DNA from 3 places in the Halomonas alkalicola genome. Region 3 is predicted to be linked to each of the others. Evidence: predicted binding sites of a transcription regulator. Region 3 holds the regulator's gene; each other region holds the start of a gene.

Region 1 (5,491 bases), 210 kb from region 3:
GCCCCCATCGGCCGCCACCCCAAGGACCGCAAGCGCCAGGCGGTGACGGCCTCCGGCAAGCCGGCGGTGACCCACTACCGGGTGGTGGAGCGCTTCCGCGCCCATACCCATGTCCGCTGCCGGCTGGAGACCGGGCGCACCCACCAGATCCGCGTGCACCTGGCCCACCTGCGCTACCCGCTGGTGGGGGACCCCACCTACGGCGGTCGCCTCAAGCTGCCGCCCGGTGCCGCCGAGCCCCTCAAGGAGATCCTGCGCGAATTCCCGCGCCAGGCGCTCCACGCCCGCAAGCTGGCCTTCGTGCATCCCGGCAGCGGCGAGACGGTGACCTTTTGCTCGGCGCTGCCGGATGACATCCTGATGCTGCTGGACTACCTGCGCCATGACCACGAGACGATGCGCTGACCCCTCCTTGCCGAGGACCCGTTGATGAGCGATGCCCCCGATCTGCGGCCGACCCTGATCCTGCCTGACTGGCCGGCGCCCACCTCCGTGGGCGCCTTCGTCACCACCCGCGAGACCGGCCCGAGCCAGGGCGACTTTGCCTGCTTCAACCCGGCGGACCACGTCGGCGACAACCCCGACCATGTGGCCCTCTGCCGGCGCCTGCTGCAGAAGCAGGTCGACGAGGAGCGGCCGCTGCTGTGGCTCAACCAGGTCCACGGCGCCCGGGTACAGCAGCACTTCGAGGCGACGCCGCCCGAGGCCGATGCCGCGGTGGCCGTCAATCGCGACTACGCCTGCGTGGTGCTCACCGCCGACTGCCTGCCGGTGTTCTTCAGCGACCTTCGCGGCACGCGGGTGGCGGTGGCCCACGCGGGCTGGCGCGGGGTGGCCGGCGGGGTGCTCGAGGCCACGGTGGCGGCGCTGGGCGTGCCGCCGGAGGAGCAGCTGGCCTGGCTGGGGCCGGCGATCTCCAACGCCCAGTTCGAGGTCGGCCCGGAGGTTCGGCAGGCCTTCACCGGGGTCCATCCCGAGGCCGCCGAGGCCTTCGATCCCAGCCCCTATCGCCTGGGCCACTACATGGCCGACCTCTACCGCCTGGCGCGCCTGCGCCTGGAACGTCTCGGCGTCGCCCACATCAGCGGCGGCCACTTCTGCACCGCCTGCGAACCGCGTTTCTACTCCCATCGCCGCGACGATGGCCGCACCGGGCGAATGGCCAGCGTGATCTGGCTGCGATAGCGCCAAGCGAGAGGCGCCGTGGGCCGGTCGAAGAGCGACTCCTTGTGCCTTGATCCGCGTCAACTTGCCACGTGCTTCCCCTGGCGGCCGACTTGAAAGCCGGCCAGCCTGACTCCATTGAGTGTGTCAAGACGAATTGACCGGGCCGAGCGGGGCGTCCGACCGCCTCGCCACCCCGATGGAGGAAGTTCTCATGCGTTTCGACAAGTTCACCGCCAAGCTGCAGAGCGCCGTGGCGGATGCCCAGTCCCTGGCGGTTGGCCGCGGCCATAACCAGCTGGAACCCGGCCACCTGCTGCTGGCGCTGCTGGATGCCCGCGATACCGGCGTGAAGGCGCTGGTCCAGAAGGCCGGCGGCGATGCCGCCCGGCTTCGCGACGCCCTGGTGGGCCACCTCGACGACCTGCCGAAGGTCGCCCACTTCGACGGCGAGGTGCAGCCCTCCCGCGAGCTGATCAAGCTGTTCAACCTCACCGACCGCGAGGCCCAGAAGCGGGGCGACCAGTACATCGCCAGCGAACTGGTGCTGCTGGCCGCCCTCGAGATGGGGCACGCGGTCACCCGGCTGCTGACCCAGGCGGGGGTGACTCGCAAGTCGCTGGAGGCCGCCGTCGACGGCGTGCGCGGCGGCGAGCGGGTCGATGATCCCAACGCCGAGGAGAGCCGCGAGGCGCTGGAGAAGTACACCCTGGACCTCAACGAGCGCGCCGCCAGCGGCAAGCTCGACCCGGTGATCGGCCGCGACGACGAGATCCGCCGCACCATCCAGGTGCTGCAGCGGCGCACCAAGAACAACCCGGTGCTGATCGGCGAGCCCGGCGTGGGCAAGACCGCCATCGTCGAGGGCCTGGCCCAGCGCATCGTCAACGGCGAGGTGCCCGAGGGCCTCAAGAACAAGCGCGTGCTGTCGCTGGACATGGGCGCGCTGCTGGCCGGCGCCAAGTTCCGCGGCGAGTTCGAGGAGCGCCTCAAGTCGGTGCTCAAGGAGCTGGCCCAGGAGGAGGGCCGGGTGATCCTCTTCATCGACGAGCTGCACACCATGGTGGGTGCCGGCAAGGCCGAGGGCGCCATGGACGCCGGCAACATGCTCAAGCCGGCCTTGGCCCGCGGCGAGCTGCACTGCGTGGGCGCCACCACCCTGGACGAGTACCGCCAGTACATCGAGAAGGACGCGGCGCTCGAGCGGCGCTTCCAGAAGGTGCTGGTGGATGAGCCCAGCGAGGAGGATACCGTGGCGATCCTGCGCGGCCTCAAGGAGCGCTACGAGGTGCACCACGGCGTCGATATCACCGACGGCGCCATCATCGCCGCGGCCAAGCTCTCGGCACGCTACATCACCGACCGCCAGCTGCCCGACAAGGCCATCGACCTGGTCGACGAGGCCTCCTCGCGCATCCGCATGGAGCTCGACTCCAAGCCCGAGGAGATGGACCGTCTCGATCGTCGGCTGATTCAGCTCAAGATGGAGCGCGAGCACCTCAGGAAGGAGACCGACGAGGCCTCGAAGAAGCGCCTCGAGGTCCTCGAGGAGCAGATCGAGGCGCTCTCGCGGGAGTACGCCGACCTCGAGGAGATCTGGAAGGCCGAGAAGGCCAGCATTCAGGGGGCGGCCCAGTTCAAGGACGAGCTCGAGCGCGCCCGGGTCGAGCTGGAGCAGGCGCGCCGCCAGGGCGACCTGGCGCGGATGTCCGAGATCCAGTACGGGGTGATCCCGGCGCTCGAGAAGAAGATCAGTGAGGCCGGCGAGGGCGAGGCCGACACTACCCGTCACCAGCTGCTGCGCTCCAACGTCACCGAGGAGGAGATCGCCGAGGTGGTCTCGCGCTGGACCGGCATCCCGGTGGCCAAGATGCTCGAGGGCGAGCGCGACAAGCTGCTGCGCATGGAGGAGGCGCTCCACGAGCGGGTGATAGGCCAGGAGGAGGCGGTGACCGCGGTGGCCAACGCCGTGCGGCGCTCCCGGGCCGGGCTCGCCGACCCCAATCGCCCCAACGGCTCCTTCCTGTTCCTGGGCCCCACCGGGGTGGGCAAGACCGAGCTGTGCAAGGCGCTGGCCCATTTCCTCTTCGACACCGAGGAGGCGATGGTGCGCATCGACATGTCGGAGTTCATGGAGAAGCACTCGGTGGCGCGGCTGATCGGCGCACACCCCGGGTACGTGGGCTACGAGGAGGGCGGCTACCTGACCGAGGCGGTGCGCCGCAAGCCCTACTCGGTGCTGCTGCTCGACGAGGTGGAGAAGGCCCATCCGGACGTCTTCAACATCCTGCTGCAGGTGCTCGAGGATGGCCGGCTGACCGACGGTCAGGGCCGCACGGTGGACTTCCGCAACACTGTGATCGTGATGACCTCCAACCTGGGCTCGGAGATCATCCAGCGCCTGGGCGGCGACGAGTCCAACGTCGACAAGAACTACGAGCAGATGAAGGAGATGGTGATGGAGGTGGTGGGCAGCCACTTCCGCCCCGAGCTAATCAACCGCATCGACGAGGTCGTGGTGTTCCACGCCCTGGGCCAGGAGCAGATCCAGGCCATCGCCGCCATCCAGCTTGCGCGGCTGCGTGCGCGGCTGGCCGAGCACGACCTCGGCCTCGAGGTCAGCGATGCGGCCATGGCGCAGCTCGCCGTGGTGGGCTTCGACCCGGTCTACGGCGCCCGCCCGCTCAAGCGGGCGATCCAGGCGCGGCTCGAGAACCCGCTCGCCCAGGACCTGCTGGCCGGCAGGTTCCTCCCGGGAGATGTCATCCACGTGGAGGCCGAGGGCACCCAGCTGGTGTTCCAGAGCTGAGGCGTACAAAGCGTTACGCGGCCGGCCGGGTGCGAGCCCGGCGACGGTCTACACTGAGGTCAGGTTGCGTCCTGTAACCCCCTTGCCCGCCCGGTGTTCAACCCGGCGGGCTCTTTTATGCCCATGCCCCTCGCCACTCTCACACTTTTTATGCGGTTGACACCGTTGCGTCGCTAATGGAATCTTGGCCCTTCCTGATTTGCGGGCGCGGAACTCTGCGGGCAACCCCCTCATCCCCGCGCGATGGGTAGGCCAGAGGGCCTCTACCCGCCGAAGGACTTCCGGGCACGGGCCAACCGCCCGTCCCGGCCAACGCCCCGACGCGGCGATCCGCCGCGATGAGAGTGCAGGCCCCAACAGGGTCTTTAACTGCCAGGGTTTGGCATCAGGTGCCGGCATGTCCGGCAGCGGCATACCGCCGCACTCGACCCCGCGCCCGCTTCGGGCGCGGATCGCACTCGAGACCTCCAGGGGAGAAACACAACGTGGAACTGCTTTCCGGCGCGGACATGATCGCCCGCTTCCTGCAGGATGAGGGCGTCGAATATATCTACGGCTATCCAGGCGGGGCGGCGCTGCACATCTACGACGCCCTGTTCCGTCAGGACAAGGTCAAGCACATCCTGGTGCGCCACGAGCAGGCGGCCACCCACGCCGCCGACGGCTACGCGCGCGCCTCGGGCAAGCCCGGCGTGGTGCTGGTCACCTCCGGTCCCGGCGCCACCAACGCCGTCACCGGCATCGCCACCGCCTACATGGACTCGATCCCGATGGTGGTGTTGTGCGGCCAGGTGATGAGCCACCTGATCGGCGATGACGCCTTCCAGGAAACCGATATCATCGGCGTGACACGCCCCATCGTGAAGCACAGCTTCTCGATCAAGCATCCGACCGAGATCCCCGAAGTCCTCAAGAAGGCCTTTTACCTGGCCTCTACCGGTCGCCCCGGCCCGGTGGTGGTGGACATTCCCAAGGACATGACCGCCCCCACCGAGCGCTACGAGTACGTCTACCCGAAGAAGGTCAAGATGCGCTCGTACAACCCGGTCACCCGAGGGCACACCGGCCAGATCAAGAAGGCCGTGGAGATGATGCTCAAGGCCAAGCGCCCGGTCTTCTATACCGGCGGCGGGGTGGTCACCGGGCGGGGGAGCGAAGGGCTCACCGATCTGGTCAAGCAGCTGGGCTTCCCGATCACCACCACCCTGATGGGCATCGGCGCCTACCCGCAGGGCGACAGGCAGTGTCTGGGCTGGCTGGGCATGCACGGCTCCTATGAATCCAACATGTCCATGCACCATGCCGACCTGATCATCGCCATCGGCGCGCGCTTTGACGACCGGGTCACCAACAACACCTCCAAGTTCTGCCCCACGGCCAAGATCATCCACGTGGACGTCGACCCGAGCTCGGTCTCCAAGACGGTGCGCGCCGACGTGCCCATCGTGGGACCGGCCGGCAGCGTGATCAGCGAGATGATCAGCCTGGTACAGGGCAAGGAGATCGCCAACCCCGAGG
Region 2 (5,491 bases), 1.4 Mb from region 3:
GAAGGCGGCGTAGAAGCCGTTGCCCGACATCATGCCGCCGTGGCAGTTGACCACGGCGCGGCGGCCGTGGCTGGCGTAGCGTTCGGCCAGCTCGACGATGGTGGCCTCGGGGATGCCGCAGTGCTCGGCGTAGGTGGCCAGGTCGTACTCGTTGGCCGACTCCCGCAGCAGGGTCATGCTGCTCTTCACCCGCACGGTGCTCCCAGGCCCTTCCGACGAACCGGCGAGCTCGACCTCGCGGTCGACGAAGAGCTCGGCGGCCATCGCCTCCTCGCCGTGAACGAGCTTGCCGTCGACCACCACCAGGGGGGCATCGGCGTCGCTTCCGGCCTCGGCCAGGCCCAGGTCGCTGGCCATCAGAAAACGGCCGCGGCGGGGGTGGTTTTCGGTATCGATCACCAGGTGGGTGGCGTTGGAGTGGGTGGCCTCGCCGGCGGCGTCCGCGGCAGCCTTGCCGGGCAGCTCGAGGAACGCCCGTGCATAGCCCTCGTTGTCCAGCAGCCACTGGATGATGGCCATGGCGAAGGCGCTGTCGGTGCCGGGGCGGATCGGCACCCAGCGGTTGTGGGCGGCGGCGTGGGAGGCGGCGGCGTTGAGCGCCGGGTCCACCACCACGTACTCCAGGGTGCCCTCGGCGCGCGCCTTGGCGATCAGCCGGCCCTGGCGCTTGAAGGGGTTGCCCGCCTGGCTCGGCGCGGTGCCGATGTACATGATGAAGCGGGCGTTCTGGATGTCCGGCTTGACGTGGGCGTTGGCGCCCAGGTCGTTCATCACGGCACCGGAGCCCATGCGGAAGGCCAGTCCGCAGTAGGAGCCGTGGTGGCCGTAGTTGCGGGTGGCGAAGCCGTTGAGGGTGAAGCGCTTGAGCAGCTCCGAGCGGCCGTAGTCGGTGGCCTCCATCACCATCAGCTGGTTGGCCTTCGGGCCGTACTCCGGGTTCTCCGGGTCGATGAGGGTGTCATGGTCGTGGATGGCGCGCAGGCCGTCCACGTGGCCCTCGCCGAACAGGTCGCCGCCCTCGCAGATCTCCTCGATCAGCTGCTCGAAGGAGATCTTCTGCCACTGGCGCTCGCCGCGCTCGCCCACCCGCTTGAGGCAGTGGTCGATGCGGAAGGGGCTCTCCAGCTGGCTCATCATGGCGTTGCCGCGGGCGCAGGCGGTGGAGCGGTTGACCTGGCCCTGGCCGCCGTAGGCGCTGACGTGGCGCAGCGCCTCGGCCACCGGGGTGCGCATGGGCAGGTGGTCGTCGGCGGAGAGCGGGTGGTAGGGGTTGCCGGAGACACGCAGCACCCGGTCGCTCTCGCTGTCGACGCGCACCCGCACGCCGCACTGGGTGGTGCAGCCGTAGCAGATGGTGAAGGCGGTGCGCTGGTCCGGGTTGAGGGTCAGTTCGCCGCTGTCGAGGTCGACCCGATACTCCGGCGCCAGGGAGTTGCCGTGGATCGGGTGCTTCGGCGTCTCGCCGGCGCTGCCGGTGACGCCCTTGGCCATCTTGGCCAGGGGGGCGGAGTAGCCGGCGACGAAGGTGGCGGCACCGCCGGCGGCGACGGCACCCTTCATGAAGCGGCGGCGTGAGGTATCGACGGGGGACTTAGCCATGGCGGGGCGCTCCTTCCATGTTGTGTGCGGCGCGCTTGGCGTCGGGGTGTGCGGTGCTTTCGGATGACGCTGTGCTGTCCGAGAGCGAGACGTCGGCGGCGCTGCCGCCCTGGCGCGCCTGGCGCCAGGGGATCAGCAGGTCGATCACCAGGACCGCGGCGAGCCACAGGCCGAAGGTGCCGACGATGCCGAGGATGCCGGAGGAGCCGGCGGGGATGCCGTAGTGGTGGAAGCCGGCGCTGTTGCGGGCCACGTGCTGCACGTCCATCAGCACCACCCAGCGGAACATCCAGCCCATGTGGATGGCCACCAGGCCCAGCACCCAGGCCCAGGCGAAGAGGGCCGGGCGGCGGGCGGCGGGGCGGGTGAGCAGGTAGAGCACGGCGCCGAACAGGGCCACCCCGGTCAGGCCGCCCCAGAGGGCGGTGCTGCGCCAGGAGGGGCTTGCGCGCACCGAGTCCAGCGCCGCGGCCACCGAGCCGACGTTGGCGTTGATGCCGTCCAGGAACCAGCTGCCGGCGACGATCCCGGCCACCAGGCAGGCGCCCAGCAGCACCCTGAGCATCTGGCCGCTGCTGGCCTGGTCACGCAGGCCGCTGACCCGGTTGAGCACCAGGATCAGGCCGGCGGCGGCGATAAAGCCGGTGGCGACCAGCATCGGCGGCAGCCAGACGGTGTTCCACAGCGGGCGCGCCTTGACCACGGCAAGCTCGGCGCCGGTATAGAGCATGATGCCGGTGGAGAGCGCCAGGGTGCCCAGGCCCACCAGCACCAGCGCCGCGCGCGGGGTAGGGGCGGAGCCGAACGACAGCAGGCGGGCGGCGAGGCCCGGCAGGCCGGGTGCCTGGCGGCTGGCCTGCAGCGCCGGTCGCCAGGCCAGCCAGGCGAGCAGCAGCACGCCCACCACGTAGAGCGGCAGCAGCAGGCTGCCGATGGACATCCAGGAGCTCGAGGTGGCGTAGGCGTAGAAGTGCCAGAAGCGCAGCGGCTGGTGCAGGTCGGCGAGCAGCGCCACCGGGGCCACCAGGGTCGTGGTCAGGCAGGCCAGCATCGCCAGGCGCGCGGTGGGCAGCCAGCGCTGCCTGCCGAACACCAGCGCCGGTGCCGCCAGCCACAGGGTGGCGTAGGAGAGCGCGATCAGGAAGAAGTACTGCACCGCCCAGGGGTACCAGGCGATGGCGTAGCGGGGCGCGAGCAGCTCAATGGCCATGGAATTCATAACCCATCTCCTTGCCGTGGGGGTCGAGGACTTCCAGGGCCACCGGCTCGGCGAGCGGGCGCGTGATGAAGCGCTCGTCCATGCCGAGGTAGAAGACCTGGGGCAGGGTGTTCTTTTCAGGCTGCAGCACCATCAGCTCGTCGCGGTGCTCCGCGATCATGCGGCTGATCTGGCTTTCAGGGTCGCGCATGTCGCCGATGATCCGCGCGCCGCCCACACAGCTCTCCACGCAGGCCGGCAGCAGGCCGGCTTCCAGGCGGTGGGCGCAGAAGGTGCACTTGTCGGCGGTCTGGGTCCTGTCGTTGATGAAGCGGGCGTCGTAGGGGCAGGCGTTGACGCAGTAGGCGCAGCCCACGCAGCGGTCGCTGTCCACCACCACGATGCCGTCCTGCTGCTGGTAGGTCGCCTGGACCGGGCAGACCGGCACGCAGGGCGGGTTCTCGCAGTGGTTGCACAGGCGCGGCAGCATGAAGGTGGCAAGCTCGCCGGTCTCCTGATGCTCCACCTCGTACTGGGAGACGGTGGTGCGGAACTTGCCCAGGGGGGCGTCGTTCTCGATATGGCACGACACGGTGCAGGCCTGGCAGCCGATGCATTGGCGCAGGTCGATGAGCATGCCGTAGCGCTTGGTGGGGTCGCCTTCTCGGCGGGGCGGCTGGCTGTTGATGCCGGCGCTGGCAACGCTCGAAAGCGGTATCAGGGCGGCACCCGCGCTGAGGCGAGCGAGCTGGCCGAGAAGGGAGCGGCGAAGGTGGTCCATGGCGCCTCCGGTGGCCTGGGTGTCGCGGGGGATCGCCCCGCGGCGGGATAAGAGGGTGACACCGGAAAGCCTACCTGCGACCAAGGTCGAGTGGCTTGATATGCATCAAGAGATGATTAGCAAGCTCTTAATGCTCGCTTAATGTTGCCGCAAGTGGCTGGCAGCCAAGGGAAAGCATCACGCCCCGCCGGTGACCCGGCAGGGCGTGATAGGAGAGGGGGGGGGGCGGCGTCAGTGGGCCGTCGGCTCCGGGTCGATGGTGCGGTAGAGAATCTGCAGCTCCTCGACGGAGAGATGCTCCAGACGGCCGGAGAGCAGATCGCTGACCTTCTGGGCCGGCAGGCCGGCACGGCGGGCGATCTCTCGGCAGCCGAGGTCGGAGACGGCGATCAGCCGAGTCACGATGCGCATGAGGCGTGTACGTTTTTCCAGGTCCCTGACGTCGAGGTCAGGGCTACTTCGCGGGGGGTCGAGTTGGTCCGCGGCTTGGGTGTGACGTGCAGTACTCATGATGCTCCAGTGGGCGATTGCGACATGCACACTATGGGGTCTCTTCGGCGATTTTGCCAGTGTCGATTCGATGATGCTTTGGTGGCAGCAAGAAGACGCCGCAGGAGCAGGCTCAGGTGCGCTGCAGGCAGCGCGTCAGCACGTGGCGCAGGCGTACCGCTTCGCTGGCCAGGGTGTTGCCGGAGAGCATGCCGATGCCGAGGATCAGGCCGCTGCGCGGGTCGTCGGGGGCGCAGGCCGGGCTCAGCGGGCGGGTGATGAGGTGGGATTGCAGCAGGCGGCTGGCGACGCGCCGGTCATCCACCTCCGGCGCGAACTGCACGCAGAGGCTGATGGAGTGGCTGGGCGGGGAGACGTGGAGCACGCCGGGCACCTGCACCAGCTGGTCGTGCATCACCTGCTGGCGGGCCAGGTAGTCGCGTTGGATACGGCGGTACCAGGCGTCCAGCTCCCCCTCGGCGATGAACTGGGCCAGGGCGGCCTGGTCCAGCAGGCGCCCCTCGCGGAACACCTCGCTGCGCAGCTGGTTGAGTGGCGCCACCCGCGACCGGGGGGCCACCAGGTAGCCCAGGCGCAGGCCGGGGAACATCAGCTTGGAGAAGGAGCCGACCAGCAGGTGCCGGGGCGAGCGGCCGTCGAACATCAGGTTGGCGCCATCCTCGCCGGTGAACTCGTAGTCATCCTCCAGCACGAAGTCGGGCGCGAGGCGCGCGCAGAGCGCCTGCCGGTGCGCTCGGGAGGTGGGCACGCTGAGCGGGTAGTGGTGCGAGCCGGTGAAGTAGGCCAGCCGCACCGGGGCGTTCGCCTCCCCGGGGGCGTGGCCCGCCTCCGGGGACCAGGCGAGCTGGTCGACCCTGGCGCCCACGGCAGTGAAGACGTTGCGCGCCCCCCAGTAGCAGGGGGACTCCATCAGCACCCGGTCACCCACGTCGGTGAGCGCCAGGGCGCACAGCTCGATGCCGTTGTGGGTGCCCTCGGTGATGATGATCTGGTCGGTCTCGCACTCCAGCCGGCGCCAGCGCCACAGGAAGTCGCGGATGGCGCGCTTGAGCGGGCCGTAGCCGCCGCCGGAGTAGGAGAGCAGCAGGGCGTTGCGCGGCACGGTGACGCTGGCATAGAGCTCGCGCCACTTGGCCATGGGGAACTGGGTGATGTCCGGGATGCCGGGCATGAAGGCGCCGCTCTGGATGGCGCTGGCACTGGGGGCGTCCAGGATGGCGGCGGCCCGGGTCGAGAGGCGCGGGGCGGCGTCGGCCGGCGTCGGGTCCGGCGTGACCGGGCGGCGAGTCCAGGTGCCCTGGCCCTGCCCGGTGAAGATGAGCCCCTCCTCCCCCAGTCGCCGCATGGCCTGGGCCAGGGTGTCGCGCGCGACCTTCAGCTCCTGGCAGAGCAGCCGGTGGGAG
Region 3 (5,491 bases):
CTGACCCTGCTGGGCCTGGCCGTCTGGGCCTTCTTCTGGGCGGTCAAGCATGACCAGTTCGAGGACCTGGAGGGCCCCGCCCACCGCATCCTCTTCGACGAGGACGAGAACGACCTTCCCCCCGAGGAGCGCCAGCGCCGCCGCGAGGCCCGCGAGCGCGCCGCGCAGGAACGCCGCGACGCCGACCCGGAGCCCTGATGGACCCCACCGGTCTCGGCCTGCCGCCCCTCGCGGCGGCCTTCGTCTTCGGCCTGCTGGGGGGCGCCCACTGCATCGGCATGTGCGGCGGCATCATGAGTGCCCTGACCTTCGCCGTGCCCCCCAGCATGCGTTCCCCTGCTCGCCTCGCGGGCCTGCTGCTGGGCTACAACCTGGGGCGCATCGGAAGCTACATGGTGGCCGGCGCCCTGGTCGCCACCCTCGGCACCCTGCTCAGCCTCACCCCCGGCATGCGCCTCGTCCTGCAGGGCCTTGCCGCGCTGATGCTGATCCTGATGGCGCTCTATATCGCCGACTGGTGGAAGGGGCTGCTGCGGGTCGAGGCGCTGGGCAGGCGCCTCTGGCGCCATCTGGAGCCGGTGGGCCGGCGGCTGATGCCGGTGGTGAGGGCGCCCCAGGCCGTGGCGCTCGGCGCGGTGTGGGGCTGGCTGCCCTGTGGGCTGGTCTACTCGATGCTGGCCTGGAGCCTGGCCATGGCCGACCCGCTCAAGGGGGCCGCCCTGATGGGCGCCTTCGGCCTCGGCACACTGCCGGCGCTGCTCGCCACCGGCCTGGCGGCGCGCCAGCTGGGGGGGCTGATTCGTCACCGGGCCACCCGCAACATCGCCGCGCTGTCGATCATCGCCTTCGCCCTGTGGCAGCTGTGGCTGATGCTGCCCGCTCAGGGTCACGGCTGATTCGGCACTATTCCACGCCGGATTGACGCAGCTCAACGCCGCCGGCGTCTAGCCGCCCTAGCATGGAGAGCACATCCATAGCCGGGAGCGCCGTCATGCCCGTTCAGGCGAAACGCAACGATCGCGCCGGGCCATCCTGGACTGCCGGAGGCAGGCCCTCGATGCAGTACCATGACCACGACGGATCGCACTACCTCACCTACCCCGACGCCGCCCGCCTGGCGACGGGGGACGGCCCCGCGGCGCTGACCCGGGCCCTGGCCGAGCGCTCCCCCGGCGCGCCGCTGGCGCTGCACGTGCGCCTGCCCTTCTGCCGGCAGGCCTGTCGCTTCTGCGCCTCCCAGCGGGTGCCCTCACGGGACAGCCGCCAGGCCGACCCCTACCTCACGCGGCTCGACCGCGAGATGGTGCTGGTGAGCCGCCTGCTGGGCCGCCTCCCGGCCGTGCAGCGCCTGCACTGGGGCGGCGGTGCCCCCGCCTTCCTCTCGCTGGACCAGATGGGCGACCTGTTCGACCGCCTCGACGCCCGCTTCGGGCTGTCCGGCGCCCGAGGGCGCGACTTCAGCATCGAGATCGACCCCCGCGAGGCCGATGTCTTCACCCTGCGCCACCTTCAGGCGCTGGGCTTCAACCGCCTGAGCCTCGGCGTCCAGGAGCTCGACCTGCGCGTCCAGAAGGCGATCAACCGGGTCCAGCCCCGGGTGCTGACCGAGTCCCTGGTGGACGAGGCCGAACGCCTCGGCTTCCACTCCCTCAACCTCGACCTGATCGTGGGCCTGCCGCTGCAGACCCCCCGGGGCTTCGGCGAAACCGTGGAGCAGGTGATCGCCATGACCCCGGCGCGCATCACCCTGCGCCGCTACGCCCACCTGCCGGAGCGCTACCGCCCCCAGCGCGAGATCGACGCCGAGGATCTGCCCGACGCCGCCACCCGGCTGGCGATCCTCGAGGCGGCTCGCGAGCGGCTAGATGACGCCGGCTACGTGCACATCGGGCTCGGCCAGTTTGCCCGCCCCGATGACAGCCTGGCCCAGGCCCTGGGGGAGGGTCGCCTGGCCCGCGGCCTGCAGGGCTACACCCACTACCCGCCCGGCGACCAGCTCGGCCTCGGGGTCGCCGCCCTCAGCCGGGTCGGCGATACCCTGGCCCGCAACGCCCTGAGCCTGGCCGACTACGAGGCGGCGCTGGACGCCAGCCAGCTGCCCGCCAGCGCCGGCTACCGGCTGGACGCGGTCGAACGCCTGCACCGGGATGCCATCGAGGCGCTCGCCTGTCGCCGCGAGCTGGATCTGGCCGCACTCTCGCAGGCCCATGGGCTCGACGCCGGCGCGGCCCTGGCCGGTGCCCTCGAGCGCCTCGCCCCCTTCTGCCGGGCGGGGCTGCTCGAGCGCCACGGCCAGTGCCTGCGGGTAACCCCCGACGGGCTCTGGGGCCTGACCCACCTGCTCGCCGCCTTCGATCCCCAGGCCACCCCGGTGGCGTAAGCCAGGCCGGGCGGGCCTACCTCCTTGGAGGTGGTTTGCCCTGCCCGAAGTTTCCTCCATAATGGTCGACATGATCATGATCAAGGAGGAGGCGGCCATGCCCGATAGCCTGACCGGACGGCGGCGCTCTGTACTGCACGAGACTCGCTGCCAGACCTGCAGCCTGAGTTCGCTCTGCCTGCCGCTGGCCCTCGAGGTTCAGGACATGGACCAGTTCGACGCCATCATCCGACGGCGCGCGCCCCTCAAGAAGGGAGAGACCCTGTTCCGCCAGGACAGCCCCTTCACCAGCGTCTATGCGGTGCGCTCGGGCAGCCTCAAGCAGGTGACCACCGAGGGCAGCGGCGACGACCAGCTAACCAACTTCTACCTGCCCAGCGAACTGGTGGGGCTGGACGGCATCGACGAGGAGCAGTATCCCGGCACGGTCGTGGCCCTGGAGACCACCACCGTGTGCGAGATCCCCTTCGATCGCCTGGACCAGCTGTCGGAGTCCCTCCCCGAGCTACGCGGCCAGCTCTATCGCAGCATGAGCAAGGAGCTGCGCGACGACCGCCGCATGATGCGCCTGCTCTCTCGCAAGACTGCCGACCAGCGCCTGGCCAGCTTCTTCACCAGCCTCTCCGACCGCTTCCGCCGGCGCGGCTACTCCCCCTACAGCTTCCGGCTCTCCATGTCCCGGGCCGATATCGGCAACTACCTGGGCCTGGCGGTGGAGACCGTCAGTCGCATCCTGGGCCGCTTCCAGAGCCAGGGCCTGGTGGAGGTCTCGGGCCGCGAGGTGCATATCCTCGACCTGGAGTCGCTGATCCAGGTCGCCGAGGAGGAAGGGGCCAAGTAGCACCGAGCCGCCTGGCCTTAACCCCTCACGTAGAAACCCCCATCGGGCGAGTGCCCGATGGGGGTTTCTGGTTTTCGAGCCATGAGTTCCCGAGCCCTGGCGCCGGCGTCGGGGCTACTCGTTCAGCAGTTCGATGCGGCTGGCCTGCCGCCGCGCCTGCGCCTCCTCGAGCCCGGCGAAGTCGAACAGCTCGCGGTCGGCCAGCTGCGACGGTGCCACGTTGGTCACCGCCTTGAACATGCTCTCCAGGCGCCCGGGGTGCTTCTTCTCCCATTCGGCGAGCATCTCCTTGACCACCTGGCGCTGCAGGTTGGGCTGGGAACCGCACAGGTTGCAGGGGATGATCGGGAAAGCCATCAGCCGGGCAAACTCGGCGATATCCGCCTCGCGGCAGTAGGCCAGCGGGCGGATCAGGATGTTCTTGCCGTCGTCGGAGAGCAGCTTGGGGGGCATGGCCTTGAGGCTGCCGCCGAAGAAGAGGTTGAGGAACAGCGTCTCGAGGATGTCCTCGCGATGGTGGCCCAGGGCAATCTTGGTGGCGCCGATCTCCTCGGCGAAGCCGTAGAGGGAGCCGCGGCGCAGCCGCGAGCAGAGCGCGCAGGTGGTCTTGCCCTCCGGCGTCTTCTCCTTGACCACCGAGTAGGTGTCGCGCTCGAGGATATGGTACTCGACGCCGATGGACTCGAGGTACTCGGGCAGCACCTGCTCGGGGAAACCGGGCTGCTTCTGGTCGAGGTTGACCGCCACCAGCGAGAAGTCGATCGGGGCGTTGCGCTGCAGGCTGCGCAGGATCGAGAGCAGGGTGTAGCTGTCCTTGCCGCCGGAGAGGCAGACCATCACTCGGTCGCCCTCGTGGATCATGCCGTAGTCGATGATGGCGTTACCGACCTGGCGGCGCAGGCGCTTCTGGAGCTTGTTGAACTCGCGCCTGCCCCGCGCATCCAGGGCATCGAGGAGCGGCGAGGGGGCCTCCTGCTGCGGGGAGCCCCCGGCGGGGGCCTCGGCGTCGGTGTCGCGGGGGTCGAAGATCACGGCGTCTTGCATGTCGGTCGGCGCTGCCAGTGCGGGCAAAAATGACGGGCGCCCATCCTACCATCGCCGGCGACGTCAGGCGACGCCGTCACGCCTCAGGCGTCGCCCCGCAGGGCGCTGGTCTCGCGCTCCAGGCGCAGGAAGATCAGCGCCGTGGTCACCGCATCCCCCAGCGCCGTATGGCGCCCCATCACCGGCACGTCCAGCAGCTCGGCCACCTTCTCGAAGCGCGGCGCCGACTCCACCTCGGGGTGGCGGCGGCGCAGGCGGCGCAGATAGTGCTGGGCCACGTCGATGGTGGCGTTGGGCAGCTCGAAGCCGACGCGCGGGCGCAGCTCGCGATTGAGGATCGCCAGGTCGAAGTCCAGGTGCCAGCCCACCAGCGGGCGATTGCCGACGAAGTCGAGCAGGCGCTCCAGCGCCTCGTCCACCGCCATGCCGCCCTCCAGGTCGATGCCGCGCAGGCCGTGAATGCGGATCGAATCGCCACACAGCGAGGCCGGGCGCGCCAGGCGCAGGTCCAGGGATTCGCTGGTCAGCACCCGGTCGCCACGCACCTTGACGGCGGCGATGGAGACCAGCTCCGCGCTGCGCGTATCAAGCCCGGTGGTCTCGGTATCGATGACCACCATCTCGTCACCGGTATAGGGGTGGAAGAGCCAGGCGTAGTCGCCGTTGGCGTGCCGTCTTCGGTCGGCAGCGCGCCGCAGGACCTTGAGCATGAGGGGTCTCCTGTTGTGATTGTCGTTCCTTCGTGCATCGTCATGCCTTCGTGCAGCCTCGGGCCGTCACGAATACTCCAGATGAAAGCGGTGCGAGAGGCGCTGCTTGAAGTCCTTGACGATATGCAGCGCCTCGCGCAGCAGGTCGCGCTCCAGCGAGGAGAGCTCCTGTACCACCACGCGGTCGGGCTTGCGCTCGCCACCGCTGTCCAGATGGGCGAGCTGCTGCTTGAGGCGCAGCTCGGTGAACAGCGACAGCGCCTCGCCGAGGTCCTCGGCGAAGCGCGGCTCCAGGCGGCCGTCCGCCGCCAGGGCATCCAGCCGCTCCAGGGTGGAGGTCGGCCGGATGCGCCGCTCCAGGGCCATCACCCGCACCCCGTGAACGATGGGGAAGATGCCGCCCTTCTTGATGTCGATGCCATGCTGGGGCCGCTTGAGCGAGCCGAACAGGGTCAGCGGCGTGGAGAAGCGCAGGATGGTGCGGGCGAAGTAGGAGAGCAGCAGCTCGTCGCCGGA

What was found. Region 3 encodes FNR, which switches genes on or off when oxygen is low (the NO sensors DNR and NnrR bind a similar motif). Its sites were predicted from a motif close to TTGATNTANATCAA; they were not measured.
Region 1: the regulator FNR is predicted to act here: its motif matches at 1,235-1,248, upstream of clpB (ATP-dependent chaperone ClpB).
Region 2: the regulator FNR is predicted to act here: its motif matches at 3,674-3,687, upstream of dsrO (sulfate reduction electron transfer complex DsrMKJOP subunit DsrO).

What each region holds. Positions count from the first base shown of each region.
Region 1 covers NZ_CP131913.1:1,654,104-1,659,594, reverse strand. Annotated here, with positions in the region: gene rluD (23S rRNA pseudouridine(1911/1915/1917) synthase RluD) at 1-405, shown strand, start outside; gene pgeF (peptidoglycan editing factor PgeF) at 430-1,185, shown strand; gene clpB (ATP-dependent chaperone ClpB) at 1,379-3,973, shown strand; gene B6N23_RS07845 (acetolactate synthase 3 large subunit) at 4,459-5,491, shown strand, end outside.
Region 2 covers NZ_CP131913.1:2,801,610-2,807,100, forward strand. Annotated here, with positions in the region: gene B6N23_RS13270 (molybdopterin dinucleotide binding domain-containing protein) at 1-1,599, opposite strand, end outside; gene nrfD (NrfD/PsrC family molybdoenzyme membrane anchor subunit) at 1,592-2,818, opposite strand; gene dsrO (sulfate reduction electron transfer complex DsrMKJOP subunit DsrO) at 2,799-3,578, opposite strand; gene B6N23_RS17145 (XRE family transcriptional regulator) at 3,810-4,088, opposite strand; gene B6N23_RS13290 (aminotransferase-like domain-containing protein) at 4,201-5,491, opposite strand, start outside.
Region 3 covers NZ_CP131913.1:1,440,232-1,445,722, forward strand. Annotated here, with positions in the region: gene ccoS (cbb3-type cytochrome oxidase assembly protein CcoS) at 1-198, shown strand, start outside; gene B6N23_RS06845 (sulfite exporter TauE/SafE family protein) at 198-896, shown strand; gene hemN (oxygen-independent coproporphyrinogen III oxidase) at 1,058-2,380, shown strand; gene fnr (fumarate/nitrate reduction transcriptional regulator Fnr) at 2,478-3,221, shown strand; gene ttcA (tRNA 2-thiocytidine(32) synthetase TtcA) at 3,336-4,265, opposite strand; gene B6N23_RS06865 (3'-5' exonuclease) at 4,349-4,975, opposite strand; gene B6N23_RS06870 (putative nucleotidyltransferase substrate binding domain-containing protein) at 5,042-5,491, opposite strand, start outside.